Linked DNA regions of Puniceibacterium sp. IMCC21224. Each later gene encodes a partner of the first gene's protein in a complex. Links are inferred from orthologs where the notes say so. Each region holds a gene or a part of one and is shown on either strand. Other genes may lie near its edges.

Evidence for each region.
Region 2: the proteins of IMCC21224_RS07350 (region 1) and uvrB are in contact, whole or in part, in a crystal structure (PDB 7EGT), measured with the Thermus thermophilus proteins. The link is inferred for Puniceibacterium sp. IMCC21224 from one-to-one orthologs. Residues at the interface, in WP_096412145.1 of Thermus thermophilus: His654, Arg656, Phe657, Gln666, Asp668, Glu669, Lys680, Arg681, Leu682, Ser683, Lys685, Tyr686, Ala687; in WP_096411307.1 of Thermus thermophilus: Glu23, Leu25, Arg26, Asp27, Gly28, Glu29, Arg30, Phe31, Arg55, Glu326, Asp327, Phe328, Glu379, Ser382, Gln383, His398, Gly400, Arg401.

What each region holds. Positions count from the first base shown.
Region 1 is NZ_LDPY01000001.1:1,590,386-1,605,254, reverse strand. The notes cover bases 5,567-8,656. They hold IMCC21224_RS07350 (ATP-dependent helicase), read right to left. Parts: upstream 8,282-8,656; coding sequence 5,852-8,281; downstream 5,567-5,851. Other genes in these bases: IMCC21224_RS07345 (alpha-hydroxy acid oxidase), read left to right, coding at 8,459-8,656; IMCC21224_RS07355 (hypothetical protein), read left to right, coding at 5,567-5,826. Outside these bases: IMCC21224_RS07375 (valine--tRNA ligase), read left to right, coding at 1-1,092; IMCC21224_RS07370 (TrkH family potassium uptake protein), read right to left, coding at 1,244-2,692; GTP cyclohydrolase FolE2, read right to left, coding at 2,807-3,907; metZ (O-succinylhomoserine sulfhydrylase), read right to left, coding at 4,040-5,209; more of IMCC21224_RS07355, read left to right, coding at 5,464-5,566; more of IMCC21224_RS07345, read left to right, coding at 8,657-9,595; IMCC21224_RS07340 (pyruvate carboxylase), read left to right, coding at 9,716-13,159; IMCC21224_RS07335 (VPLPA-CTERM sorting domain-containing protein), read left to right, coding at 13,399-13,974; IMCC21224_RS07320 (DNA cytosine methyltransferase), read left to right, coding at 14,563-14,869. UniProt on the Escherichia coli protein: A helicase with DNA-dependent ATPase activity. Unwinds DNA duplexes with 3'-5' polarity. Translocates on single-stranded DNA with 3'-5' polarity. Initiates unwinding more efficiently from a nicked substrate than double-stranded DNA.
Region 2 is NZ_LDPY01000001.1:1,287,530-1,302,300, forward strand. The notes cover bases 7,576-10,567. They hold uvrB (excinuclease ABC subunit UvrB), read right to left. Parts: upstream 10,169-10,567; coding sequence 7,982-10,168; downstream 7,576-7,981. Other genes in these bases: IMCC21224_RS05960 (excinuclease ABC subunit B), read right to left, coding at 7,576-7,882; IMCC21224_RS05970 (ETC complex I subunit), read left to right, coding at 10,365-10,567. Also shown: IMCC21224_RS05915 (lysine--tRNA ligase), read left to right, coding at 1-733; IMCC21224_RS05920 (DUF4864 domain-containing protein), read left to right, coding at 752-1,219; IMCC21224_RS05925 (glycosyl hydrolase family 28-related protein), read left to right, coding at 1,398-3,683; IMCC21224_RS05930 (HugZ family protein), read right to left, coding at 3,759-4,241; ParA family partition ATPase, read left to right, coding at 4,430-5,071; IMCC21224_RS05940 (DUF6206 family protein), read left to right, coding at 5,100-5,942; IMCC21224_RS05945 (antibiotic biosynthesis monooxygenase), read left to right, coding at 5,997-6,314; IMCC21224_RS05950 (universal stress protein), read left to right, coding at 6,381-6,788; IMCC21224_RS05955 (hemerythrin domain-containing protein), read left to right, coding at 6,837-7,385; more of IMCC21224_RS05960, read right to left, coding at 7,496-7,575; more of IMCC21224_RS05970, read left to right, coding at 10,568-10,676; IMCC21224_RS05975 (MYG1 family protein), read left to right, coding at 10,883-11,809; IMCC21224_RS05980 (phosphoserine transaminase), read left to right, coding at 12,057-13,238; serA (phosphoglycerate dehydrogenase), read left to right, coding at 13,315-14,771. UniProt on the Escherichia coli protein: The UvrABC repair system catalyzes the recognition and processing of DNA lesions. A damage recognition complex composed of 2 UvrA and 2 UvrB subunits scans DNA for abnormalities.

The DNA.
Region 1 (14,869 bases):
GCCCGGGGCAAGAAGATGTCGAAATCGCTGGGCAATGTCGTCGATCCGCTGGAGCTGATCGACGAATTCGGCGCTGACGCCTTACGGTTCACCAATGCCGCCATGGCGTCGCTTGGTGGCGCGCTCAAGCTGGATACTCAGCGCATCGCGGGATATCGTAATTTCAGCACCAAGCTGTGGAATGCCTGCCGTTTCGCGGAGATGAATAGCGTCTTTGAGGGACGTGTCGCAAGCACCGCGCAGGTCCCGACCCCGTCACAGACCGCCAACAAATGGATCATCGGTGAAACCGCGCGCGTGCGGGCCGAGGTTGACGCCGCGCTGGACACCTACCGTTTCAACGATGCGGCGACCGCGCTGTATGCCTTTGTCTGGGGCAAGGTCTGCGATTGGTATGTCGAATTCTCAAAGCCGCTGTTTGACAGCCAGGACGCTGAAATCATTTCCGAAACCCGCACCACGATGGCCTGGGTTCTGGACCAGTGCCTGATCCTGCTTCACCCGATCATGCCCTTTATCACCGAAGAGTTGTGGGGCACCCTCGCGCCGCGCACCAAGTTGTTGATCCATGCCGACTGGCCCAGCTATGCGCCCGTCGAACTGGTGGATACAGTCGCAGATCGCGAGATGACATGGGTGATTTCATTGATTGACGGTGTGCGGTCCGCGCGCGCACAGATGCATGTCCCGGCCGGCCTCAAGGTGCCGATGCTGGTCACGGATCTGGACGCAGCCGGACAGGCCGCATGGGAACGCAACGAGGCATTGATAAAACGACTTGCACGGATCGAATCGCTCGACTCGGTTGAGGCGTTCCCCAAAGGTTGTGTGATCATCCCAGTCGAAGGCGGGGTCTTTGGTCTCCCGCTCGCCGGGATTATCGACGTTGAGGCGGAAAAATCCCGGCTGGAAAAGAGTCTGGGCAAACTGGCCAAGGAAATCGGCGGTCTCAAGGGGCGGCTGAACAATCCGAAATTCGCCGCCAGCGCCCCCGATGAGGTTGTACAAGAAGCCCGCGACAATCTGGCCGCGCGTGAGGAAGAGGCCGCGGCGCTCAGCGCCGCCCTCGCCCGCCTGGCCGAACTTGGCTAAGCGGCACAGGTGATAGAAACCTAAAAGGCGCGGTGCCTTCCCGCGCCTTTTACGTGATTGGGCTGGCCAAGGTCCGTGTAGGCTCAGACTGCTGTGGTCTGATGCGCCGGGCGGTCCGACGCGGACTGTCGTCCATGCCGCTGTCTGACTGTCAGCCCCGCCAGAATTGCACCGTCAAAATCGCATATACCACCAATAGTTCGAGGCGACCCAACAGCATCGCGATGATCAGCAACCACTTAGCGGGGTCGTTCAATCCCTGGAACGTGCCCGAGGGGCCAATCTGATCCCCCAACCCCGGCCCGACATTGGCCAGCGCCGTGGCAGCGCCGGAAATCGCGGTGATGAAATCCAGCCCCGTCATCCCCAGCGCGACCGAAATCACCCCGAGCGTCACCACAAAGAAAACAAAGAACGAGATCACCGAACTAAGGACATCCTCGCCCACCGGGCGTCCTTCGTACCGCATGGTGAAAATCCCGTGTGGGTTGCGAATCTTGCGCAGCTGAATCGCGATGGCCGCGAACAAAAGCTGATAGCGGAACACCTTTACCGAACAGGCGGTCGAACCGGCGCAACCACCAATCAGCCCGATAAAAAAGAAGAGCGCAATCGGGAACGGACCCCATAACATATAGTCCACCGACGCATAGCCGGTGCCCGAGATAATCGAGGTGATATTGAACAGCGCCTCTCGGACCGCCTGTTCGGGATGATGCGGAAAGGTGCGCAACAGCACAAACACCATGACGGCCACCAGCACAAAGATGATACCAAAGAATGTCCGCACCTGGCTGTCACGGAATATCGCCCGTTGGTTGCCGTTAACCATCTGCACGTAGCGCACAAATGGCAGCGCCGCGAGCAGCATAAAGACCGAGGCGACATATTCCGCAGAGCCTGAAAACTTACCAAACGAGGCATCGTAGTTGGAAAAACCGCCTGTCGAAACCGTGGTCAGCGCATGCACAGACGCGTCGAATGCGTTCATCCCCGTCACGATATAGGCCAGCGCACAAACCAGCGTCAGCGTCACATAGATGGTCGAAATGCTCGACGCGATCTGCGTCGCCCGCGGCAGGATTTTTCCCATGGTCTCGAACGCTTCGGACCGGAACACCTGCATCCCGCCGACCCGCAGCGCGGGCAGGAACACCATCGCTACGACGATCACGCCAATGCCGCCCAGCCATTGCAACAGCCCGCGCCACAGCAGAATGCCTTTGGGCAGTTCCTCGAGCCCGGTAAAGACGGTCGATCCGGTTGTGGTCAGCCCCGACATCGCTTCGAACAACGCATCGACAAACCGCGCCTCGGTCGCCCCCAGTACAAAGGGCAATGCACCAAAGATCGGCAGCGCCACCCAGACCCCCGTGGTCAGTAAAAAAGTCTGCTGGATCGACAGCCGGTCGGGCACCGAGTTAGCACAGGCCATCGCCACCAGCGCGCCGCTCATCACGGTGATGATCGCGCTCTGGGCAAAGACCGGCCAGGCGCCGCGCCCTTCGGCGATATCCACAAGCATCGGCAACAGCATGGTCAGACCCAGAATGGCCACCAGCAGGCTGATCACATAAGCAACGGGGCGCAGGTCGAACATGGGCGCAGCGTTGGCCTGCGCCCGTGTCAGTGTCAAGCCATCCCGCCCTGCCGGACCGCGCGACCCGACAGATGTTGTCGCGCGGTCAGAATCGGCCCCGCCACCCCGCCGACGTCAGCCGACGTGGAACAATGTCGAAAACAATTTCGGATCCAGGGATTCGTCAGCGAACAGCGCACCTTCGGTCAACACCGACACCGCGTCGTGACTGTGCAGACTTTCCTGATGCGAGGCGAGTACACGGAAATCCCCGATCCGCCGGTCTTTTTGCACCTGCTCTGCAAAGAGCCGCGCGGCATCCTCGACAAAGATCGGATTCGCGGCGTTCAGCTCGGCAAAAGCCTGTTCGTCCTCGCGTTTGACCATCACCTGCGTCTCGGTTGGGACAGCGTTGCGGCACATCTCGATCAGATCTTCGAACCACAGGCATTTTCCGTCCAGCACCTCGACCGAAATCCGCGCGACCGAGCGTTGCGAATGCGGTGTTGCCAGCTGCCCGCGTGTGCGCCGGGCGTGTTCTGCAAGCTCTAACGAACAGGGGCAGGTCGAGCTGTAGACATAGTCCAGGTGCATGATCTCGCGGCGGACACCCGCCGTCTCGACCAGCTCAAGCGCAATGTCGTAATACTGATATCCTGACAGGCCCGAGCGCAGGCTTTCAACCCGCACCGGGAAAGACAGCCGCATGTTGATCCGCGCATCAAAACTCTCGAGATCCTTTTTGTAATCGTCGAGAGCCGCCTCAATCACGCCAAAGCTGAACGTCTTTTCTGCGTGTTTGTAGAACGATCGCATGATCCGGGACATGTTGATGCCCTTTTTACCCGCATCCAGACTGACGGTGCCGGTCACGCTGGTTTCCAAGGTCAATGCGCCACTGTCACGGGTGCGGTATTGCAGCGGCAACCGAAAGTTCGAGATGCCAACATGCTGGATCGCGCGGTCCGCCCCCCGGATCAGCGTGGCCGAACCGTTTTGCAGATCCGGCAGTGTCGCCTTGTAAGCACCCGTTACGGCAAAGCTCTGGGGGTAATCCCGCGACAGTACCGGGTATTCATCCGCCGGGGCATCCGGGGCCAGCCGTGCCAGCACCGGGTCCAGCGCCTCGATCTCGGAATCGGGTACCTTGCCGGCCCAGAGCCGCAACAGCGCGAGCGCCTTTGCAGCCTCTTCCCGGCTTGGCACGCGATCAATCTCTGGCGTGTGAATGTTCATCAGGTGGCCCCTTTGCGTCATCGCAGACAGCTTACATAGGTCTTTGCGTAAAGGAATTCCAATTCTAAGCAGCATTTCGCGACAAAGGTATCGGCGAGATCCCGGTTTCAGCCGGAACCGCGCCGAAAACCATCACGCCTGCGCCAGCGCCTGAAGAATGTCGGCCACCAGATCGTCTGGATCCTCGATCCCGACTGACAACCGCACCAAACCGTCCGAAATCCCCAGCGACGCGCGCTGCTCAGGGCTTAGACGCTGATGTGTTGTGGTCGCCGGATGGGTCACGATGGATTTTGTATCGCCCAGATTGTTCGAGATCAGCACAATCTCAAGCGCGTTGAGGAACCGGAACGCTGCCTCTTTGCCACCCGAAAGGTCGAGTGACACCATCGTTCCGCCCTTGCCAATCTGGCGTAGCATCAGCCCGTGTTGCGGATGCTCGGGCAGACCGGGATAAATCACCTGGTGCAGTTTGTCATGGCCGCTGACTGCCTCGGCGATAGCCAGTGCCGTGGATGTCTGCGCCCGCACCCGTAAGTCAATCGTCTCAAGTCCCTTGAGCATGACCCAGGCCGTAAACGGGCTCATCGAGCCGCCGGTATGCTTCATATAGGGTTCGACCGTCTTGCGGATAAACTCTTGCGTGCCCAGAATCACACCACCAAGGGTGCGGCCCTGGCCGTCGATATGTTTGGTCGCGGAATAGACCACCACATCGGCGCCTTGCTCGATCGCCTTGGAATAGACCGGGGTGGAAAAGACGTTATCGACCACCACGGTCGCGCCGACCGTATGCGCCAGCGCGGACACCCCGGCGATGTCGACCAGTTCCAGCGTCGGGTTGGACATGGATTCAAAGAACACCGCCTTGGTGTCCGGGCGCAGCGCCGCCGTCCATTGGTCCAGATCCGCACCGTCAACAAAGGTAACTTCGACGCCAAAGCGCGGCAGGATCGTCTCAAGGATGTACAGGCAAGAGCCGAACAATGCCCGGGCCGACACGACATGATCGCCAGCCTTCAACATCGACACCAGCGCGCCATTGACAGCGGCCATGCCGCTCGCTGTGGCAAAGCCGTCTTCGGCCCCTTCCAGCAGTGCAATCCGTTCCTCGAACATGCGCACGGTCGGATTACCGTAACGGGCATAGATATATTCGTCCGGCCCGGATTGGATGAACCGCGCCTCGGCCTGCTCGGCGCTGTCATAGGCAAACCCCTGAGTCAGGAAGATCGCCTCGCTCAGCTCTCCCCACTGGCTGCGTTTGGTGCCGCCATGCACGAGCTGTGTCCGTTTTTTCATCTCTTACGCTCCCGGGCCTCATGGGCCACAAAAAAACCCCCGTCGCGGCCAAGCGAAAGGGGGTCCCCTCGTCGTCTGACCTCTTTAGCGGTATGTTTTACGTGGCCCGCAATCCGGTAACAAATCGCCACAGCATGTGGTCTACGACCCGTTGCATCACAGGTCAAGACCGTCACGCAGCTGTAACCCCCGCTTCACGCTAGCTTCGTATGGATGAACTACTGAAAGGCAACAAGATGTAGTGGGGCTTGAACATGTACTTCTTTGACACTTCAGCCAGCCGGAATGCTCTGTCCGGGGCTTTGCGACTCGAGATGTGGCGCGACACCCTCGAAACCGCGATCACGAGCGCGATGCCCGACGGGACCCTCGAAGAGGAATTCACCGAAGCATTGCTGTTCGTGTTGTCGATCCGTCTCAACCGTCTGACCGGTGGAGCACCCGACATGACCTTTTCCGCTCGGTGCCATAATTCGTCCAAGACGGCGCGATTGCTGTCGACGCGGATGATCTGGGCAGCGATGGGTGCGGGCATTGACCTCTATTGCGCCTCTTTTCGCGGCGAGGCGCTACATTGTGAGACCGCCTGGTACAACCACACACATCGCATCGCCTGAGCCCGCTGTTTTGACGCGCCACCCGTCAGAACGGCACGTCATCCGCCGCACAGATAAATCGTGCCACGACCTTTTTGGCACCGGACTTTTCAAAATCAATCTCGAGCTTGTCGCCCTCGATCCCGATGATCGCGCCATAGCCGAATTTCTGGTGAAACACCCGCTCACCCATCACATAAGACGACACTGCGTTCAGGTCGATCACCGTGCCGTGGCTGACCTTTGGCTGGTTCACCGACCGTTCGGATGCCCGCGCCTGTAGCCGTTTCCATCCCGGAGAATTGTAAACATTCGCCTCGGCGACACGGCTTTCGATGCCGCTGGACACACCACCCATACCTGCCGCGCCATAGCCACCACCATACAGTCCCGGCGGCGTCAGCACATCGACATGATCCTCGGGCAATTCATCAATGAACCGTGACGGCAACGCCGACTGCCATTGACCGAACACGCGGCGGTTGGCGGCAAAGGAAATCGTGCAGAGCTCTTCGGCGCGGGTGATGCCGACATAGGCCAGCCGCCGTTCCTCCTCGAGCCCCTTGACGCCGCTTTCGTCCATGGACCGTTGCGAGGGGAACAACCCATCCTCCCAACCCGGCAGGAACAGCATCGGGAATTCCAGCCCCTTGGCACCGTGTAGTGTCATGATCGACACCTTGGCGCCACCATCGTCGCTTTCGTTGTCCATGATCAGGCTGACATGTTCCAGAAACCCTTGCAGGTTCTCGAAATTATCCAGCGCCTTGATCAGTTCCTTGAGGTTTTCCAGCCGCCCCGGCCCTTCGGGCGTTTTATCGTTCTGCCACATCGTCGTGTAGCCGCTTTCGTCCAGGATGACCTCGGCCAGTTCCATATGGCTGATCTCGGGCGGGCCGTATTCATAACGTACCGCCCCGAAGTCGTCGTCGATCACACTGTCGGGGTCGGCGCCAACCTCACGGACCGGCCCACGAATCTTACTACTCCAGCGCGCCAACCCGTCGACCAGTTCGCGCAGTGCGGCACCGCCCTTGCCCTTGATAAGCCCCTGATCGACGGTCAAACGCGCGCCTTCCAGCAGGGAGACGCCGCTTGATCGCGCCGCCAGCTGAATGGTCTGCTGCGCCTTGTCACCCAAGCCGCGTTTGGGTGTATTCACGATCCGCTCGAACGCCAGATCGTCGTCAGGGCTGATCACCAGCCGGAAATACGCCATGGCATCGCGGATCTCCATCCGCTCGTAGAATCGCGGGCCGCCAATCACCCGATATGGCAGTCCGATGGTCAGGAACCGATCCTCGAACGCGCGCATCTGATGTGACGCCCGCACCAGAATCGCCATCTCATCCAGCGAAAATGCCCGCAGGCCACGGCTGCCCTTTTGCCCGGCCTCGATTTCCTCACCGATCCAGCGCGCCTCTTCCTCTCCGTCCCAATGGCCGATCAGGCGAACTTTTTCGCCGTTCTGCGCCTCGGTCCACAGCTCCTTGCCCAAGCGTCCCTGATTGCCGGCGATCACACCGCTGGCGGCGGCCAGAATATGCGGGGTCGAGCGGTAATTCTGCTCAAGCCGCACAACATGGGCGCCAGGGAAATCCTTTTCGAACCGCAGGATGTTGCCGACCTCAGCCCCGCGCCAGCCATAGATCGACTGATCATCATCCCCAACGCAGCAAATGTTGCGATGCGATGCCGCCAGCAGCCGCAGCCACATATACTGCGCGACGTTGGTATCCTGATACTCATCGACAAGGATGTAGCGGAACCAGCGTTGATACTGCTCCAACACATCGCCATGGGTTTGAAAAATCGTCACCACATGCAGAAGCAGATCGCCGAAATCGACGGCGTTCAGCTCCTTGAGCCGCGCCTGGTACAGCGCATACAGCCGTGGCCCTTTGTTGTTGAACGCTCCGGCGTCGGCGGCAGGCACTTTGTCCGGGGTCAGCGCGCGGTTCTTCCACTGGTCGATAATGCCCGCCAGCATCCGCGCGGGCCAGCGCTTGTCGTCGATCTTTTCGGCCGCGATCAATTGCTTCATCAGTCGGATCTGGTCGTCGGTGTCCAGAATGGTAAAGTTCGACTTTAACCCGACCAGTTCGGCATGCCGCCGCAACAGCTTGACGCAGATCGAATGGAAGGTGCCGAGCCAAGGCATCCCCTCAACCGTCTCACCCAACATGCGGCCCACGCGATTCTTCATCTCGCGCGCGGCCTTGTTGGTAAAGGTCACAGCAAGAATCTCGTTTGGGCGGGCGCGCCCGGTGTTCAGAAGATGCACGATTCGCGCGGTCAGCGCCTTGGTTTTGCCGGTGCCTGCCCCCGCCAGCATCAGCACCGGGCCATCCATCGTCTCGACCGCTTCGCGCTGCGCCGGGTTCAATTCGTCCAGATAGGGCGCAGGTCGCGCGGCCATCGCGCGCGCGGACAGCGATGCACCTTCAAAGGCGTCCATTTCATCGAAACTGCTCATCCTGCCAGAGTAGCCGCGATATCCCCCGAGATAAAGAGATGTTCGGGCATTGTTCCGTAACAATATCTGTTGCCCGCCGACCGGATCATTGGGTTGAGCCGTGCGGACTGCCTAATAGAATGCAGTTGCGGCATTGCCCCTCTTGCAGCCGCCGCGACAAAACGCCATTCATGCGGCATGGATGCCAATAGTCGCTTTCCCGCCATCTCGGACCTGCGTGCCCAGGCGCGTCGCCGGATCCCGCGTTTCGTCTGGGACTACCTCGATAGTGGCACCGGCACCGAAGCAACCCTGAACCGCAACCGGCAGGCGCTCGATCAGGTGCGGTTCGTGCCATCAATCCTGCACGGCGAGATCGCGCCAGACCTCACCACACCGTTACTGGGCGAGGAATATCCGCTGCCGTTCGGCGTAGCCCCGCTGGGGATGTCCGGTCTGATCTGGCCCGATGCCGAACGCCTCTTGGCGCAGGCCGCCACGAACGCGCGGCTGCCATATACGCTGTCAACTGTCGCGGCACAGACGCCCGAAACCGTCGGCCCGCTGACCGGTGGCAAGGGCTGGTTTCAACTCTATCCGCCCCGCGACACCGAGATTCGCAAGGACATGCTAAAGCGTGCGCGTGATTCTGGTTTCTCGACCCTTGTTCTGACCGTCGATGTCCCGGTTGCATCGCGCCGCGAGCGGCAATTGCGATCGGGCCTGACGCAGCCGCCCCGACTGACGCCGCGCCTACTGGCGCAGGTTGCGCTGCGGCCCGCCTGGGCGCTTGGCACCGCGCGGATCGGCATGCCGCATATGCGCACGCTCGATACTTACAGCAGCGATACCGGCGCGCGTGATTCTACGGCCCATGTCGGTTATCTTCTGCGCACCTCGCCGGATTGGGATTACCTGGACTGGCTGCGCGAACACTGGGATGGCCCGCTGATCGTCAAGGGCGTGCTGGACCCGAACGACGCGCCGCGCCTGCAGGCTGCGGGGGTCGATGCGATCTGGGTCAGCAACCATTCGGGACGACAGTTCGACGCCGCCCCCGCCAGCATCGAGGCGTTGCCACTGATCCGGGCGCAGACCACGCTGCCGCTGATCTTTGACAGCGGTGTGACTGGCGGCCTCGACATCCTGCGCGCGATCGCGCTGGGGGCCGATTTTGTCATGCTGGGTCGTCCATTCCACTATGCGCTGGGTGCGCTTGGGCGCGACGGGCCTGCGCATCTGATCGATATCCTACAACGCGATCTTGTTGCCAATCTTGGCCAGCTTGGCGTTGCCAAGCCCGCTGACCTGCGCGGACAGGCCGTCACCAATTGATACAATCGCCGCAAAACAAGGCATCCGCCCCCAGACGACGAACCTACGCGTTGCCCCGAGTTGTAGCCCGGATAATTCTTACGTACCCTTAATGGCATCCTCAGTCCCAGGAAGATCCCCATGCCCGATTTCAAGAAAATCCTCATCGCCAACCGTGGTGAAATCGCCATTCGCATCATGCGTGCTGCCAATGAAATGGGCAAAAAGACGGTCGCCGTCTTTGCGGAAGAGGACAAGCTGGGCCTGCACCGGTTCAAGGCCGACGAAGCCTACCGCATCGGCAAAGGGCTGGGCCCCGTCGCCGCCTATCTGAGCATCCCCGAAATCATCCGAGTGGCCAAGGAATGCGGCGCCGACGCAATCCACCCCGGCTATGGACTGCTGTCCGAGAACCCGGAATTTGTCGATGCCTGCGACGCGGCCGGCATCACCTTTATTGGCCCCAAGGCCAAGACCATGCGCCAGTTGGGCGACAAGGCCAGCGCCCGCCGGGTTGCGATCGAGGCAGGCGTGCCGGTCATTCCCGCCACCGAAGTGCTGGGTGACGACATGGAGCTGATCAAGAAACAGGCAGCCGAGGTCGGCTATCCGCTGATGCTCAAGGCGTCCTGGGGCGGCGGCGGGCGCGGAATGCGCCCGATCATGGCCGAGAAGGAGCTTGAGGAGAAGGTCAAGGAAGGCCGTCGCGAAGCCGCTGCTGCCTTTGGCAACGACGAAGGCTATCTTGAGAAAATGATCATGCGCGCCCGCCACGTCGAGGTGCAGATCCTTGGCGACAGCCACGGTAACATTTACCACCTGTTCGAACGCGACTGTTCGGTTCAGCGCCGCAACCAAAAGGTCGTGGAACGCGCCCCTGCACCCTATCTTTCCGAGGCACAGCGCGAAGAAATCTGCGAGTTGGGTCGCAAGATCTGCGCCCATGTTAACTATGAATGCGCGGGCACGGTCGAATTCCTGATGGATATGGATTCGGGCAAGTTCTTCTTTATCGAAGTTAACCCCCGGGTGCAGGTCGAACACACGGTGACAGAGGAAGTGACCGGCATCGACATCGTGCAGGCGCAGATCATGATCGCCGAGGGCAAGTCGTTGGCCGAAGCCACCGGCAAGGCCAGCCAGTATGACATCCGCCTGACCGGCCACGCGCTGCAAACCCGGATCACCACCGAAGATCCGCAGAACAACTTTATCCCCGATTATGGCCGCATTTCGGCCTATCGCTCGGCCACGGGGATGGGCATCCGACTTGATGGCGGCACCGCCTATGCCGGCGGCGTGATCACCCGCTACTACGATTCGCTGCTGGTCAAGATCACCGCATCAGCACAGACCCCGCAAAAGGCCATCGCCCGGATGGACCGCGCCCTGCGCGAATTCCGTATCCGCGGCGTCAGCACGAACATCGCCTTTGTCGAAAACCTGCTGAAACATCCGACATTTCTGAATAACCAGTACCACACCAAATTCATCGACGAGACGCCCGAGCTTTTCCATTTCAAAAAGCGCCGTGATCGCGGCACCAAGGTGCTGACCTATATCGCCGACATAACCGTGAACGGTCACCCCGAGGTTGAGGGCCGCGCCCGTCCGCACCCCGATCTCAAACCCGCCAAGGCACCGATCTTGCGCACCGAAACACCCACCCCAGGCACCCGTAACTTGCTGGACGAAAAGGGACCGCAGGGCGTGGCCGACTGGATGGCGGCGCAGAAACAGCTTCTGATCACCGACACCACCATGCGTGACGGGCACCAGTCGCTACTGGCGACGCGGATGCGGTCAATCGACATGATTCAGGCCGCACCGGCCTATGCTGCCAACCTGCCGCAACTCTTCTCGGTCGAATGCTGGGGCGGTGCGACCTTTGATGTGGCCTACCGGTTCCTGCAGGAATGCCCATGGCAGCGCCTGCGCGATATCCGCGAAAAGATGCCCAACATCATGACGCAGATGCTGCTGCGTGGGTCGAACGGCGTTGGCTATACCAACTATCCCGACAACGTGGTGCAGGCCTTTGTCCAGCGCGCTGCGCTGTCCGGGGTCGATGTGTTCCGCGTGTTTGATTCGCTCAACTGGGTTGAAAACATGCGCGTCTCGATGGACGCTGTGCTTGAGTCGGGCAAGGTGCTCGAAGGGTCGATCTGCTATACCGGCGATATCCTCGACCCGGCCCGCGCCAAATATTCGCTGAAATACTATGTCGAGATGGGCAAGGAACTAAAGGCCGCCGGATCGCATATCCTGGGGCTCAAGGACATGGCGGGGCTGCTCAAACCTTCGGCCGCCGGGCCTTTGGTCAAGGCGCTGAAGGAAGAAGTCGGCCTGCCGATCCATTTCCACACACATGACACCTCTGGCGCCGCCATCGCGTCGATCATGGCTGCCGCTGCTGCCGGTGTCGATGCGGTGGATGCGGCGATGGACGCGCTGTCGGGCAACACCTCTCAGCCGACTTTCGGGTCTGTGGTCGAGGCACTCAAGAACACAGACCGCGACACCGGGCTGGATATGTCGGTGATCCGCGAAATGTCCAACTATTGGGAGGCGGTGCGCGGCCAGTATGCCGCCTTTGAATCCTCGCTTCAGGCTCCCGCTTCTGAGGTGTACCTGCACGAAATGCCGGGTGGGCAGTTCACCAACCTCAAGGCGCAGGCGCGCTCGCTGGGGCTCGAGGAGCGTTGGCACGAGGTTGCGCAGACCTACGCTGACGTGAACCAGATGTTCGGCGATATCGTCAAGGTGACGCCTTCGTCCAAGGTGGTCGGTGACATGGCGCTGATGATGGTTTCTCAGGGTCTGACCCGCGCCGACGTGGAAAATCCCGCCACAGACGTCAGCTTTCCCGATTCGGTGATCGACATGATGCGCGGCAACCTCGGCCAGCCTCCGGGTGGCTTTCCCGATACAATTGTTAAAAAAGTGCTGAAAGCCGAAAAGCCCAACACCGAACGTCCCGGCAAACACGTGCCTGCCGCTGATCTGGAAAGCACGCGCGCAGAGGTTAGCAAAGAGATGGACGGCAAAGAGGTCGATGACGAGGATCTGATGGGTTACATGATGTATCCCAAGGTCTTCCTCGACTATATGGGCCGTCACAAAACCTACGGCCCGGTGCGGGTTCTGCCAACGCGGACGTTCTTTTACGGCATGGAACCGGGTGAAGAGATCACCGCCGAGATCGACCCCGGCAAGACGCTGGAAATTCGCCTGATCACCGTTGGCGAAACCCATGAGGATGGCGAGGCGCGGGTGTTCTTTGAACTCAACGGCCAGCCCCGCGCTGTGCGTGTCCCCAACCGCAAGGCCAAGGCCACGTCCATCGCACGTCCCAAAGCCGAGGTTGGCAACCCCAATCACATCGGCGCCCCCATGCCCGGCGTGGTCGCCACCGTATCGGCACAGGTCGGCAAAAAAGTCACAGAAGGCGACCTGCTGCTGACCATCGAAGCCATGAAAATGGAGACCGGTCTGCACGCCGAGCGCGACGCCGTGATCAAGGCGGTGCATGTCCAGGCCGGCGGCCAGATCGACGCCAAAGATCTGCTGATTGAGCTGGAATAACTGAAAAATACGACTTTCGGCCCGCGCCAAAGCATATCAGCGCAGGCCGAAAGTCACGCTTCTCAAAGTTTGAAAGCCGGGCGCCTCTCAAGTTTCATTCAGTACCGAGATCGGTTCAGAATCACATTCGCTTCGCCGCGCAGTTCATTGAATTTGAATAAACCTCTTTACGATTTGGTCAAAGCTTGCTAGCCAAAGTCCAAAGACTTAGTAAGTAAACTCTTATAATGAGGTCAGGCATGAAGCTCTTCAAAATCGCTGCTGTCGCAGCAACTGTAGCACTATCGAGCATCGCGTTTTCCGCGCATGCGGCGACCATCGGGTCGCTTACGGGTATTGGCTTTACCGAAGCCTCCTCCCTCCCGATCACACCAGGTTCGACAATCCAATTCTCGAGCAGCCTGTTCGAAGGATCGTCCGGAGGTGAATACGCAGGGTTTGATCTGGTGTCCGTGGGCAATCTTGTGCTGAGCACTGGCGCTGTCAATAATGGACAAACCTTTTCGGCGGTTTCCGGATCGCACAACATCACATTTACAATTTCCGACACAGCGATCGCGTCGGTAACAGCAAATCCTGGTTTTGCTTCGAGCTGGAACCTTGCCGGTCTGTTGACAGTATGGTCGCCGACTTTGACGCTGCTGGCCGAAACAGCAAGCTTTTCGTTCACCGGGAACGACGTAAATGCACCCGGGTTCTCTTTCTCGATCCAAACACCGCCCGAGGGCTTCGCCTCACCGGTTCCGCTTCCTGCAGGAGCGTTCCTGCTGTTCGGGGCACTGGTTGGACTCGGAGCATTTCGCCGCAAGGCATGATGCACTGTTCGAACACAGCTGATATACCAATATGACGAAACCCCGGATCTCTGATCCGGGGTTTTTACGTTTTGTCCGCTATTCCTCCATCCAACGCTAGGCGGCGGAAGGGCTGGTTCAGCGTTCTCGCCAAAGAACTCTTTTGGTTCGTCAAAAACTGGGATTTTTTTACTTGCAGACGCGCGCGGTACTGGATACACCGCCCCGACATCCATTGGTACGCGGGCGTAGCTCAGGGGTAGAGCATAACCTTGCCAAGGTTAGGGTCGGGCGTTCGAATCGCCTCGCCCGCTCCAATGGCGTTGATAACGACTGAAGCGCGGGCGTAGCTCAGGGGTAGAGCATAACCTTGCCAAGGTTAGGGTCGGGCGTTCGAATCGCCTCGCCCGCTCCAGTCGATACGCAAAGTCTACGCATCCAAGGCCGCCCTTTCGGGCGGCCTTTGCTTTTGAGAGCGTTGCGTCGCCAAGGCTTGCCCGTCGCGGCAATTTTCGATAGGAACGAACGTGGAACATATGCCCCTGCGCCACTCCAAGGTTGCGCCGGACGCGCACAACGGATTTTATCTGCGAAAAGAGGGCCGGCAAAATGCTGACATCCGTTGAACTTTGCGCCGGCGCCGGCGGTCAGGCCCTTGGGCTGGAGCAGGCCGGATTCGCCCACGCCGCCCTTGTCGAGATTGACAAACATTGCTGCAACACGCTGCGCCACAATCGACCACAGTGGAATGTCCTCGAAGAAGATATGCGTCACTTCAAGGAGCGTGCCGCCGACTACAAAGGCATGGATTTGTTGGCTGGTGGCTTGCCTTGCCCCCCCTTCTCGGTCGCGGGCAAACAACTGGGCGAACAGGACGAACGCAATCTGTTTAATGATGCCATCGACATCGTGGATG
Region 2 (14,771 bases), 300 kb from region 1 along the record:
CACCTATGAGCTGTTCCTTGACGATCAGGGGCAGAAGATCAGCAAATCCAAGGGCAACGGGCTGTCGATCGACGAATGGCTGACCTATGCGAGCACCGAGAGCCTGTCCTATTTTATGTATCTCAAGCCCAAGACGGCCAAGCGGATGCATTTTGATGTGATCCCAAAGGCGGTTGATGAATACCATCAACAGTTGCGGGCCTATGTGACGCAGGATGCGGCGGCGCGGGTCAACAATCCGGTGTGGCATATCCACGGCGGCAAAGTACCTGAATCGAAGATGGTGGTGCCGTTTGCGATGTTGCTGAACCTCGCGTCGGTGTCCGGGGCCGAGGACAAAGAGACGCTTTGGGGCTTTATCCGCCGCTATGCGCCTGACGCAAGCCCCCAGACTCATGCTGATCTGGATCAGGCCGCAGGCTTTGCCGTGCGCTATTATCAGGATTTTGTGAAGCCAGCCAAAGTGTTCCGTGCGCCTGACGAAAAAGAAGCGGCAGCGATGCGCGATCTGGTCGAGCGGCTGCGCGCTTACGATGGCCCGGTCGAGGACGAGGCACTGCAATCCATCGTCTTTGCCGTTGGGAAAGAACATGGGTTCGAACCGCTTCGTGACTGGTTCAAGGCGCTTTACGAGGTGCTTTTGGGAGCGAGCCAAGGTCCGCGCTTTGGCGGGTTTGTGGCGCTTTACGGCATCAAGGACAGCATCGCGTTGATCGAAAATGCGCTAAACTAGGTTCGGACAGGCTGCGCTTTGACCAAAGGCGCGGTCGCATTACCTTATTCTACATTCTTTGATGTGGAGAGAGTGATGCGTGGTTTCATGATTGGTTTGATAATGGCGGCCCTGTTCAGCGGAGCAGCCTTGGCCCAGACTTCGGACAATGCCGAGATTCAAGGTACGATCCGTTCGCAGATAGATGCCTTTCTGGCGGATGATCTGGACAGAGCTTTTGGTTATGCCAGCCCGACAATTCAGGGGTTGTTTGGATCGGCTGGTAATTTTGGCAAGATGGTTCAACAAGGGTATCCGATGGTCTGGCGGCCCGACGACGTCCGCTTTGGTTCGCTGCGCCAGATTGAGGGCAATATGTGGCAGCAGGTGATCGTGCGTGACGGGCAGGGCATGACCCATGTTTTGGACTACCAAATGGTGATGCAGGACGGGGAATGGCGCATTGGTGGTGTGCAGATACTGCAACAGCCTGAAGTCTCTGCCTGAGCGCTACGCCAACTTTCGGGGTTTGATCCGGCCTGCGCGTTCTTATCTGGCCGGGCGCGGTATCGCGGCGAAGATGCAACACCGACCGTTACGGTGGTGTCGGACGGCGTTAACCCGGCGGCACTAGGTCTTTTTCCAAAGCGGGGGCACCCCCTGTTGCGTGAGGAAAGGGACAGCAATGAACAAGGCGATTACCGAGGGCGTGGTGTTTATGCCAACGACGTTTGGCGAAGGACTGAGCGTCTGGTCGCGCGGGGACGGCGTGCCGGGGTCGAACACCTATGCCAGCCTCGCGACGGCGGCGTATGTCCCGGCAGATCAGGATTTTGCCGGTTGTCTTGAACTGCAAAAGACCGACGCTGTGCAGAAGCTCCGCTATATGGGTCAAACCGCGATTCTGCCGGGTTGCTATCTGCGGGTGACGGCGCGCGTCAAAGTGATCTCGGGGAATTTGCCGGCCGTGCGGATTGCGGGCTGGGCCGGGACCTCGGGCGGCGGTCATGTCGCGGGGCTGACCGAGGTCGGGCCGTCCACGGCGCTGACTGGCTACGGCGAAGTGGTCGAAGTCAGCGCCATCATTGGCACCGGCAATCGTGGCGGTGTGGACATGGTTTGGGGTATGCAGCCAACCTATGGTCATTTTGGACTGGATCTGACCGGACCAACGGGCGGCGTTGTTCGGATCGACGATATTGTCATCGAAGATATCACCGACGTCTTTTTGCGCGACCTGATCAACACCGTCGATGTTCGCGACTATGGTGCGGTGGGCAATGGCACGACCGACGATAGTGCCGCCTTTGAAGCGGCGGATGCCGACGCTGACGGGCGCGAGATATTTGTTTCGAAAGGTACCTTTTACCTTGGGCAGTCGGTGACCCTGGACAATCGGGTCGCGTTCGAAGGGTCGGTGACGATGCCGGTGGATGCGATCCTGTCGCTGACCCGGAATTTTGACCTGCCGGCGTACATTGACGCTTTTGGTGGCGACGAGGAGATGGCGTTAAAAAAGGCAATCCAGTCGCTGCTGAACAACGCCGATCACGAGAGTCTGGATCTGGGCGGGCGGCGGGTGTCACTGACCGAGCAGTTGGACGTCCAGGCGGCGGTGCCGAACCGCGACAGCTATGCCCAGCGACGTGTGATCCGTAACGGCCAGTTGCGTGCCGAAACCAGCGGCACCTGGGATCCGATCGTGGTGACCAGTCAGGCAAGCTATTCTGCGAGCAATTCGACACGGCTGACAGGCGTAACCAATGTGGCCAACGTGCGGGTCGGATCGTTGGTCGAGGGGGCAGGCGTCGGCCGTGAGATCTATGTCCGGTCCAAGAATATCGCCGCGCAGGAGGTCACGCTGTCGCAACCGCTATCGGACGCGCAGGGCACGCAGAACTATACCTTTACCCGGTTCCGGTATCTGCTGGATTTCAGCGGGTTCGACAGGCTCGATCAATTTGCGCTTGATGACATCGAATTCCAGTGTGCTGAGCTAGCCAGCGGGGTGCTGTTGTCGCCTTTGGGGACGATTATGCAGTTTTCGGGCTGCACCTTTAACCGGCCGGGGCATCGGGGCATCACGTCACCCGGTGAGGGGTGTCAGGGCATGCTGATCGACAATTGTCAGTTCATTAGCGCCGAAGGCGGGGTGTTGACGCAGAACCGCAAGTCTGTAGCGATCAATGCCAACGCAAATGACGTCAAGGTCCGCAATTGCCGTGCCTCGCAGTTCCGGCACTTTGTGGTGCTGAGTGGTGCGCAGTCGGTGGTGCAGGGCAATCATGTCTTTCAGGGTGATCCTGCATCAAGCGGTATCCGCAGCGCCGGTATTCTGTTGTGTCTGAAGGCGACCAACGCCACAATCACCGGAAATTACGTCGACAATTGCCATATCGAATGGACTAACGAACGTGAACCGGAACCGGATTACGTCAGTGGGTTCGGCTTTGCCGGCCTTACCATCACCGACAATGTGTTTCTGTCGTCGAACGTGGCGCCGTGGTTTTCGTTCATCGTGGTCAAACCCTATGGCACTGGCCATTTTCTGAACGGGTTTAACGTATCGGGGAACACGTTCCGCTGTGTTGGCACGACGATGAACAAAGTCGAGCGGGTCGATACCAGTTTTGCCGAGTTGGACCTGACCAAGATGAAGAAGGTATCGTTCAGCAACAACACCTTCAACAACATCGAATACGCGGTCGCCAACCCTGCGGTGGTTTCGCATTCGCAGAACACCCATGCGGCGGTCTGGCCTGTGTCGTTCGCCAACAAGCTGCCGTTCAACGGGTTGTCCAAGGACGTGGACGCGGTGGTGTTGCGTGGCCGGTTGCGCAACGAGGCGAATGTTAGCGCTTTTGACAATCCTCATACCGAGATCAGGCTGGGGCCAAACCAGGATCAGATCCATCTGACGTTTTCGGCGCCGATGCGGGGTGATGTGAACGTAACCGCGCGCATGGATTAACGCGTACTGTTTGACCGGCGCATCGCGGTGTGAAGGTCATTTGGGCTGTCCTTGGGGAGCAGGGCGGCCCTTTTTCTATGGAAGCAGGTCCTGTGGTGTCAGCTCAAACGCCTTGCCAAAGCCGCCATTCAGGAAGGCGGCCGAGATGTCGAACCGGAGCAGGGAAAAATCGGCAAATCCGATATAGAGTTTCGCCTTGGGTTGATGGGTCAGGTAGTGGGCGGCTAGCGTTGCGTGATCTGGCGTGCCATGCCGGATAAAACGCGCCGTGCCTTGCAGGCTTAGGCGCGGCCAGGTCAGCGGATCGCCGGTCTCACCCGGTTCGCCGAGCATGAGTGCGCATACCGGGTCAGATTTGAGCGCGCGGCTATGCTGTGACAGGTCCGACACTAGGCTAAGCGGCAGGCCGTCTGGCCCCGGCACGACCCCGATACGACTGACCATCGGCGCGCTGGTCGCAGGGTCGCGGGTCGCCAGCGCACCAAATCGGGCGTCGGAGATCAATGATTGGGCAAGCTGTCGTGCCTCATCATCGGTGTGGCGGATCGGCGATGTCATGCGCAATAATAGCGCGGTACGCCCTTAGCCGGTAGCCCTTGAAAGTGCCGCATATCCCACCGCGAAAACAGGGTGCCCGCGCTAAAGCCGGTTGGTTCAATGGGCTAACAGTCATGAATTGTGGTCAATCCCATGCCGCACGTGCGACACAGGAGGTGAATACAGGGGCGAATCAGGGAATTTTGGCCATGACAGGCTATGTCATCACGGTCGCGCAGCAAAAAGGCGGGTCAGGCAAGACGACGATGGCCGCCAATCTGGCCATCGGCTTTCGTCGCGCGGGCAAGAGTGTTGCGCTGATCGACACGGACCCGCAGGGGTCGTTGGGGCGCTGGTTTATGACCCGCCTCGATACCGACGAATCGCTGGTGGAGGGGATGGAGTTTGCCACTTCATCCGCGTGGGGGATCACCTATGAGATCCGCAAGCTGACCGACAATTTCGATGTGGTGATCGTTGATACGCCGCCCAAGGCGGACAGCGATCTGCGCCCGGCCCTGCGCGCGGCGGATCTGGTGATTGTTCCTGTCTCGATGAGCCACGTGGATCTTTGGGCGACCGAGGGGGTCCTGGATCTGACGCGCCGCGAGGACAAAGAGGCGCTGGTGGTGATCAACCGGGCGCGCTCGGGTACGCGGTTGTCGGCAGATGTGGCGCAGGCTGCGGCCAAGCTGACCGCGCGCATCGCTGCGACGCAATTCGCCAACCGGGTGATCTATGCCGAGGCGCTGGGCAAAGGGATGGGTGCTGCTGAAATTGGTAAGTCGCCGGCGCGCGATGAGGTGGATGCGCTCACTGCAGAGGTGGCGGAGCTGCTGGCGACCCGTTAAACAGGGCGCAACTGCCAAGGAGAGCCCGATGCATGACCTCGACGCGCTGCGCGCCCTGATCCGTTCCGACAGCGAGACGCGGGGCCAGACAATCTCGAAACTCGGGTATTTCTGTGCGCCGTTCCGGCCTGCGACGGGGCCATATCAGGACAAGGTGATCAAGGTGTACCGCGGCTTGCGCGATGCGGCGGCACTGGACCGGCTGGCGGTGTGTCATGACGACTATGTGGCGGCGTTGCTGCGGACCGGGGTGCCGATGCCGCAAACCGAATTCACGCTGCTCGACATCGACGGCGCGCGTATTCCCGTGATCGTTCAAGAGGCGCTGCCAGCTGACAGCATGATGCGACCGCAGATGCAGCGCGCGGACTTGCCGCAGACGCTGGCCATGATGCAGGCCGCAGGTGAAGTTATCGCCAGTTTCTGGAACAACGCTGACCAGATCGGCACGCGAATCGGTTTTCACCCCTCGATCCGCAATTTTGCGATTGTCGACGGCAGCGCGGTGTTTTTTGACACCTTCCCGCCGCTGATCCATTACAGCCGCGCGGAAATGGGCCGGATGCTGCTGCAATTTTCTGACAAGCGGCTGATGCGTCTGATCGGACCGCTGATGCAGACCCGTGTCACCGGAATTCAGGATGAATGGTATTCCGCGCCGGAAACGCTTGTCGGCTTGGTTGGCAGCGCCTGCCGTCTGCGCCCCGACGATGCTCAGGCCTATCTGGACTGGGGCAGGGGGTTTGCGCGGGACGAAATGCCACGTTGGGCGGATGCGGCACTGCGCGGCATGGCCGAACCGCCGCGCCTGCCGGGATACTGGACCGGATTTCGCAAGCTTTTGGGCCTGCAGGGCGAACCAAACGTCTGAGCATTAGGCAACCTGATGGATTGATGGCAATATGGGTCGACAATGGAGGATACCATGCCACAAATCACCTGTCCCACCGATATCCAGACGGTTTTGACAACGTTCGAAATGACCCCTGGCACCTGCCAGGATTTGCTGGACGAACTGACAGACGCCTATGACAGCTTTATCTCAAAGCAGACGGGGTTTCTGTCTGCGGGTCTGCATGTGAACGATGCCCAGACCAGAATCGCCAATTATTCGCAATGGGCCCGCCGCGAGGATTTTCAGGCTATGTTGCGCAGCACCGAAATGCGCGAACGCAATCGGCGGATTCATGCACTATGCCGCAGTTTCGAGCCAGTGATGTACGATGTGGCCGCCGTTTTCTGATCAGGATCAAGGCGCGCAGAGGCAATACGTCCCAAGATATCGCCATGAGACAAAGGAGTACCGCTCATGTACCGCAACATCCTTGTACCCGTCGCGATTGGCGACGAAGCTCGCTCCTCAGCCGAGCTTGACGTCGCCCGGAGCCTTCTGTCCGAGGGAGGGGTGATTACCCTCATCCATGTGGTCGAACCGATCCCGGTCTACGTGACCGCCTACGTCGCAGTGGATATCATGGCCCAGTCGCATGGCGCGATGAGGGCTGAACTGGAACAACTGGCCAAGGATCACGGTCCGGCTGAAACGCTGCTGATCGAAGGTCATCCTGGTCGCACGATTGTCGAACATGCCAAAACCAAGGCTGCGGATCTGATTGTCATGTCGGCACACCGGCCTGGCTTTGAGGACATTTTTGTCGGATCCACCACGACATATGTGGTTCGGCATGCCCCTTGTACGGTTCACGTTGTGCGGTGATTGACTTTGCCTCCGCTTGTGCCATGTGGCGGGGCGGAGGTGCGGCGCATGGATGATCTGAGCCTGGGGACCCGTCAGCAAATGCCAGAGGGGCTGCGTGCCCTGCTGGCCGAGTTTCCGCGTGACGGATGGGAACGGCATCGTCATTTTGCCGGTCTGGTGCAATTCTGGCTCGAACGGCATATGATGTTTCGCCAGTTGCGCACTGTGATGCAGCAGGATGTCGAGGCGGCGATGGACAAAAAGATGCCCGGGCGCGAGCAAGCCTCGCGCTTGTCGCGATTCGGCGGCATGATGGTCAGCCAATTGCACGGCCATCACCAGATCGAAGACGCGCATTATTTTCCGGTATTGGGCCGGATGGAACCCAAGCTGGGCAAAGGGTTCGACATTCTTGATGCCGATCATCACGCGATGGACGGGTTGCTGAACCGGTTCACTGAATCCGCCAATGCAGTGCTACAAGGCAAAGGCGAATTGGGAACATTCCGGCAAGAATTGCTGTCTTTTGGCACGCTGCTCGAACGGCATTTGGAGGACGAAGAAGACCTCATCGTGCCGGTGATCCTGCGCCACGGTCCGGGCAAGCTGGAATAGTGACCCGTCCGGGACTCCGCGGATCTCTGAGGGGATGTGTTTGGCGGACAGGCGGCATCAGTCACGCTTGATTGTGTGGACGGTCGCTCGCGATCAGTCCAGAAGGCGGGTCAGGGAGTAGTTTCGGCTTCGGCATAGACTGCCCGGCATTGCGTCGCACCGGCATCGGCGGACCGTTGCAAGCCGGGCAACTGATTGCGCAGATCCTGCGCGCGGCGCCGTACTTGTTCCAGATCGACATTTTCGCGCCGTGTCACGGTTTGGTACCGTTCCCGGAAACAGGGATAAAGTTCGCCGTCCGAGTCACGGCATCTTCCGAAATATGGCACTGAAACCTGAACCCGGCGCAGGGCGTATCCTCGCGCCAGCGTCGCCTCGGCCTGCTGCAACTCCGCAAAGGCGGCGCGGTAGGTCGCGCTGGCCTGATTCACGCAACGCTCGACCGGTGTTGCGCAGGCTGCAAGCAGCAGTAGCGGAAAGAGAAAGGCGAGTCGCATGTCACCAAGATAGTGATGGCACAACAATTGCCAAGTGTTCTGCTGTTTGGGGGCGGAAATCGGGACGTTGTCCGCCGTCCGTATGGTGACGCCTTTCTGTCAGCGCCCCCGTCGCGGCTTGCCTCCGCGCATGCCGCCCCGGCCGGCGGTTGAGCGGCCTCGTCCCTTGATCGCCTCTTCCGACGCCTTTTCAACCGCGTATTGCCGCGCCATCGGATCGTCCGAAATCGCGAGATCCACCGCCTCCAGCCGCTTGACCTCGTCACGCAGGCGGGCGGCCTCTTCGAACTCCAGATTCTCGGCGGCTTTGCGCATGTCGGTGCGCAGCCCCTCAAGCACAGTCTTAAGGTTGCCGCCGTGGGCCTTGTCGATCTTGGCTGTCACCCGGTTCATGTCGGCATCACCTTTGTAGAGCCCTTGCAAGATGTCATCGACATTCTTTTTGATCGTCGTCGGGGTGATGCCGTGTTCCAGATTGTAGGCAACCTGTCTGGCACGGCGGCGATCGGTTTCGCCGATGGCCCGTTCCATCGAGCCGGTGATGCGGTCGGCATACATAATCACCCGGCCTTCGGCATTGCGCGCGGCGCGACCGATGGTCTGGATCAACGAGGTTTCCGAGCGCAAAAAGCCCTCTTTGTCGGCATCCAGAATCGCGACCAGACCACATTCGGGAATATCAAGGCCCTCGCGCAGCAGGTTGATACCAATCAACACGTCGAACGCGCCCAGACGCAAGTCACGCAGGATCTCGATCCGCTCGATCGTGTCGATATCTGAGTGCATATAGCGTACGCGGATGCCCTGTTCGTGCATGTATTCGGTCAGATCCTCGGCCATGCGTTTGGTCAGCGTGGTGCAGAGGGTGCGGTAACCGTCAGCGGCAACTTTACGTACCTCGTCCAGCAGATCGTCGACCTGCATCTCGACCGGTCGGATTTCGATCTGCGGATCGACCAGACCGGTGGGGCGGATGACCTGTTCGGTAAACACGCCGCCAGTCTGCTCCATTTCCCACTTGGCCGGCGTGGCCGAGACAAACACCGATTGCGGGCGCATGGCGTCCCATTCCTCGAACTTCAGCGGGCGGTTGTCCATGCAGGACGGCAGGCGAAAGCCATGCTCGGCCAATGTGAATTTGCGCCGGTAGTCGCCCTTGTACATGCCGCCGATCTGCGGGACCGAAACGTGGGATTCATCCGCGAAAACAATGGCATTGTCGGGGATAAATTCGAACAGGGTGGGGGGCGGCTCACCCGGTGCGCGACCAGTCAGGTAACGGGAATAGTTTTCGATGCCGTTGCAAACGCCGGTGGCCTCAAGCATTTCCAGATCAAAATTACAACGCTGTTCCAGCCGCTGCGCCTCTAATAGTTTGCCGTCGTTCACCAGCTGGTTGAGGCGCTCTCGCAGCTCTTTCTTTATGCTGATGATCGCCTGAGTCATCGTCGGTTTCGGCGTGACATAGTGCGAGTTGGCATAGACGCGGATGCGGTCAAAGCGGCCAGTTTTTTCGCCGGTCAAAGGGTCAAATTCGGTGATCGCTTCCAGTTCTTCGCCAAAGAATGACAGCTTCCAGGCGCGATCTTCGAGGTGGGCGGGAAAGATTTCCAGCGAATCGCCACGCACCCGGAACGACCCGCGCTGAAAGGACGCGTCGTTGCGCCGGTATTGCTGCGCGATCAGATCCGCCATCACTTTGCGTTGGTCGTATTCCGAGCCAACAATCAGGTCTTGGGTCATGGCGCCGTAGGTTTCGACCGAGCCGATGCCATAGATGCAGGACACCGAGGCGACGATGATCACATCGTCACGTTCGAGCAGCGCCCGGGTGGCCGAATGGCGCATCCGGTCGATCTGTTCGTTGATCTGGGATTCCTTTTCGATAAAGGTATCGGACCGCGCGACATAGGCTTCGGGCTGGTAGTAGTCATAGAAGCTGACGAAATATTCGACCGCGTTGTCGGGAAAGAACCCCTTGAATTCACCGTATAATTGCGCGGCGAGCGTCTTGTTGGGGGCAAGGATAATGGCGGGGCGCTGGGTCTCCTCGATGATCTTGGCCATGGTGAATGTCTTGCCGGTGCCGGTCGCGCCCAGCAGAACCTGATCGCGTTCGCCCGCACGCACACCCGCCGCCAGGTCACGGATCGCGTTCGGCTGATCACCTGCAGGCTCAAATTCGGTGGCCATGCGAAAGGCGATCCCCCCTTCGAGCTTTTCGCGGGTCGGGGGTGCCGGGGCGTGCAGAACCGGCGCGGTCTTGTCGGAATGGGCAAAGGCCATGACGGTTCTCCTTGGGCTATGCCCTAAGATTGATCTTCTTTTGTTCGCCTTCAAGGGGGGCTGCTGACAACCACTGGCAGGAGCCGGGGTAAGTTGACGGATCAACCGACCACCGTTCCACGGCATATGACATTTTGCGGCTCTTGCCGAGCGGGCAATAAATGCCGATAAGAGGACAGATCAAGGAGTGGATGCCATGCGCGCGCGTATTTATCAGCCTGCCAGAACGGCCATGTCCTCGGGGCAGGGCAAAACCCGGCACTGGGTTCTGGACTATGCACCCGACTCCGCGCGCGAGGTTGATCCACTGATGGGCTGGACGTCGTCAAACGACACCCAGGCACAAGTGCGGTTGCGGTTCGACACGAAAGAAGCGGCGCTGGAATACGCCCGCGAGCATGGCATCAATGTCGACGTGTCTGACCCGAACAAGCGCAAACCGAATATCCGTCAGCGCGGCTATGCGGAAAATTTTGCTGTCAATCGCAAGAGCGTCTGGACGCATTAGTCGCTGTAGATCGGGGCAAAGCCATCTCGGAAACGGGGTGAAGATCCCGCAAGGCGGATGTCTATTCTACACGTTGTGGATCAATTTGCGTTGCGGCGCACGATTTGGTTTGTGACCGGTCCACACAGAATCACCCTCAGAACAACCCAAAGGGCGGCCAATTGGGTCGCCCAAATCAATTTAAGCCCGACTGGAGCCTGTATCTGATGACGATCACCCACCTTGTGACCCATTCCGGCGGCTTTCATGCCGATGAGCTATTGTCCTCTGTTATTCTGTCTCGGCTGTTTCCCGGGGCCGCCTTGATCCGCAGCCGGGACAAGACGTGGATCACTCCGGACAATGGCCGGATCATTTATGATGTTGGTGGGGATTTTGATGCCGGGGCACAGATTTTCGATCACCACCAGCGCCCCAATCCGCTGCGCGAAGATGGGCAACCTTACAGCTCTTTTGGGTTGATCTGGGCGCAGTATGGCCGCGATTATCTGCGTGCGATGGATGTACCTGAGCAAGACATCGAGGCGATTCACGCCTCGTTTGATCGCGGTTTTGTGCTGCCGATTGACCTCGTCGATAATGGCGCAGTCAACACATCCGAGGCGGGGCCGCTGTTTTCTGGCATGACGTTGCCGGTGTTGCTCGAAAGCCTGAAAACCGTGTTTGATGATCGCGAAGCGGACGCAGACGATCGTGCCTTTATGGCGGCATTGCCGGTGGCGCGCGCGCTTGTCGAAGCTCAGATAAACCGCAAAGCCGCCAAGTTCCGCGCCGAAGCCATGGTGATGAACGCCATCGAGGCCGCAGGCGAGGGCCGTGTGCTGGACCTGCCGATGGGCATGCCGTTCCGCGCCGCCGTTGAAAAGACCGGGGCAGATCACCTCCTGTTCGTCATTCACCCGCGCGGCAGCGATTGGACCCTGACGACGATTCGCGTGGGTGACGATACGTTCGACAACCGCGCCGACCTCCCCGCGGCCTGGGCGGGGCTGACCGACGCGGCGCTTGAAAACGCCAGCGGTGTCGCGGGCGCGAAGTTCTGCCACAACGGTCGGTTTATTGCGGTCGCTTCCTCCCGCGAAGCTGTGTTGAGAATGGCAGATATTGCCGTGGCCGAGGCTTTGGCTGAATAGCTTTCGCCCGGATGCCGGATCGCTTTGTCTTTCTGGGTGAAACTGCCGAAAGGGCAGACGGACTCGCCTGTGGCGAAAGCGCCAATGCGGTGGGCGGCTGATCCACGTCCCGTTTTGTGTCGCATTACGCCGCATGAAACTGCGGGAACAGAGTCAACAGGGCTTGCTTGTTGTATGCGGTTTGGATAATCCCGGCGGCGGGACACCCTTCCCCAACGAAGGGCGCTTATCTGGAAGGATAGCACCAATGGCTATTACACAACCGGCATCGCGCGGCGACGCGCGTAAACCTGACACGCGGCCAGCCAACCCGCGATTCTCGTCTGGCCCTTGCGCCAAACCCCCTGCATTCGAGCTGAGCAAGCTGGCTGACGCCCCTCTGGGCCGGTCGCATCGCGCAGGTGTTGGCAAGGCCAAACTCAAGGCGGCCATCGAAGGCACTCGCGAGATCCTGAACATCCCGGCAGATTATCGAATCGGTATCGTGCCTGCCTCGGACACAGGCGCGATGGAAATGGCGATGTGGTCGCTGCTGGGCGCACGTCCCGCGACCATGGTCGCGTGGGAAAGCTTTGGCGCGGGCTGGGTCACGGACGTGGTCAAGCAGCTCAAGATCGAGGCCGAGGTCAAGACTGCCGAATACGGTGATATCGTCGATATGGCAGCGGTGGATTACGACACCGACGTCGTGTTCACCTGGAACGGCACAACCTCGGGCGTGCGGATGCCGAACGGCGATGCGATTCCGGCGAACCGTGCCGGTCTGACCATCTGCGACGCGACTTCCGCGGCCTTTGCGCAGGATCTGCCGTGGGACAAGCTGGATGTGACGACCTTTTCCTGGCAGAAAGTGCTGGGCGGCGAGGCTGCACATGGCATGATCGTACTGAGCCCGCGCGCGGTTGAGCGGCTGGAAAGCTACTCTCCGGCTTGGCCTTTGCCCAAAATTTTCCGCATGACCAAAGGCGGTAAGCTGATCGAAGGCATCTTTGTGGGTGAGACGATCAACACTCCGTCGATGCTCGCGGTTGAGGATTATTTGCTGGCGCTCGACTGGGCGCGGACCGTCGGTGGGCTGAGTGGCCTGATGGCTCGCGCCAATGCCAACGCGCAGGCGATCTTTGACTTCTGCGATGCCAATGACTGGATTGCCAATCTGGCGAACGATCCAGCGACCCGGTCGAACACTTCGGTCTGTCTCAAGTTCACCGATGCGCGGATCACGGATGGTGCTGCTTTTGCGAAAGCGATCGCGAAACGGCTTGAGGCAGAAGGTGTGGCGCTGGATGTCGGGGCCTATCGTGATGCCCCGGCGGGTTTGCGGATCTGGTGTGGTGGTACGGTTGAGACGGCGGATATCGCCGCGATGCTGCCGTGGCTCGATTGGGCATTCCATGCCGAGATCGCGGCGCTGACCCAGCCAGCCTGAATCAGAATTTTCTGCGAAAATTCGTGGGCCGCGCCTGTGGCCCAAGCCTTTCCCTATTCTTTGAAGGACCACCAAAATGGCCCCCCGCGTACTCATCTCTGACAAACTCTCTGACGCTGCCGTGCAGATCTTTAAGGATCGCGGCATCGACGTCGATTTCCAGCCCGATCTGGGCAAGGACAAGGACAAGCTGGCCGAAGTGATTGGCCAGTATGACGGCCTTGCCATCCGGTCCGCCACCAAGGTGACGGAAAAGATCCTGGCCGCTGCGACCAACCTCAAGGTTATTGGCCGCGCCGGGATAGGGGTCGACAACGTCGATCGTGAGGCCGCATCCAAGAAGGGTGTGATCGTCATGAACACGCCTTTTGGCAACATGATCACAACCGCCGAACATGCCATTGCGATGATGTTCGCCGTGGCACGGCAAATCCCCGAGGCCAGCGCCTCGACCCACGCGGGCAAGTGGGAAAAGTCCAAGTTTATGGGGGTCGAGCTGACAGGCAAGACGCTGGGCGTCATTGGCGCCGGCAACATTGGCGGTATCGTCTGCGACCGTGCTCGTGGTCTCAAGATGAAGGTCGCGGCGTATGACCCGTTCCTGAGCCAAGAAAAGGCCGACAAGATGGGTGTTGAAAAGGTCGAACTTGAAGATCTGCTCAAACGTGCCGATTTTATCACCCTGCACGTGCCGCTGACCGACCAGACCCGCAACATCCTGAGCCGTGAAAATCTGGAAAAGACCAAGAAAGGCGTGCGGATCATCAACTGTGCCCGTGGCGGTCTGGTTGACGAACAGGCGCTGGCGGATCTGCTCACCTCGGGCCACGTGGCCGGAGCGGCGCTGGACGTTTTTGCGGTTGAGCCTGCCAAGGAGAACCCGCTGTTCGGCCTTCCGAACGTGGTCTGCACACCGCATCTGGGTGCCGCGACCACCGAGGCACAAGAAAACGTCGCGCTTCAGGTTGCCGAGCAGATGTCGGACTATCTGCTGACCGGGGCCGTGACCAACGCGCTGAACATGCCGTCGGTGACAGCCGAAGAAGCCAAGGTGATGGGCCCGTGGATCAAGCTGGCCGATCACCTGGGGGCCTTCATAGGCCAGATGACCGACGAGCCGGTCAAGGCGATCAACATCCTGTATGATGGATCGGTGTCGACGATGAACCTTGCGGCGCTGAACTGCTCGGTCATCGCAGGGATCATGAAACGTGCCAATCCGGATGTGAACATGGTCAGCGCGCCGGTGATCGCGGCTGAGCGGGGGGTCAACATCTCGACCACCAATCAGGCCAAGTCGGGCGCCTTCGACGGGTATATCAAGGTCACAGTGGTCACTGACAAACGCGAACGGTCGATTGCCGGCACAGTGTTCAGCGATGGCAAGCCGCGGTTCATCCAGATCAAGGGCATCAACATCGACGCCGAGGTGGGGGCGCATATGCTCTATACCACGAACGAGGATGTCCCCGGCATCATCGGTACGCTGGGAATGACCATGGGTGAGAACGGCGTGAACATCGCCAACTTTAC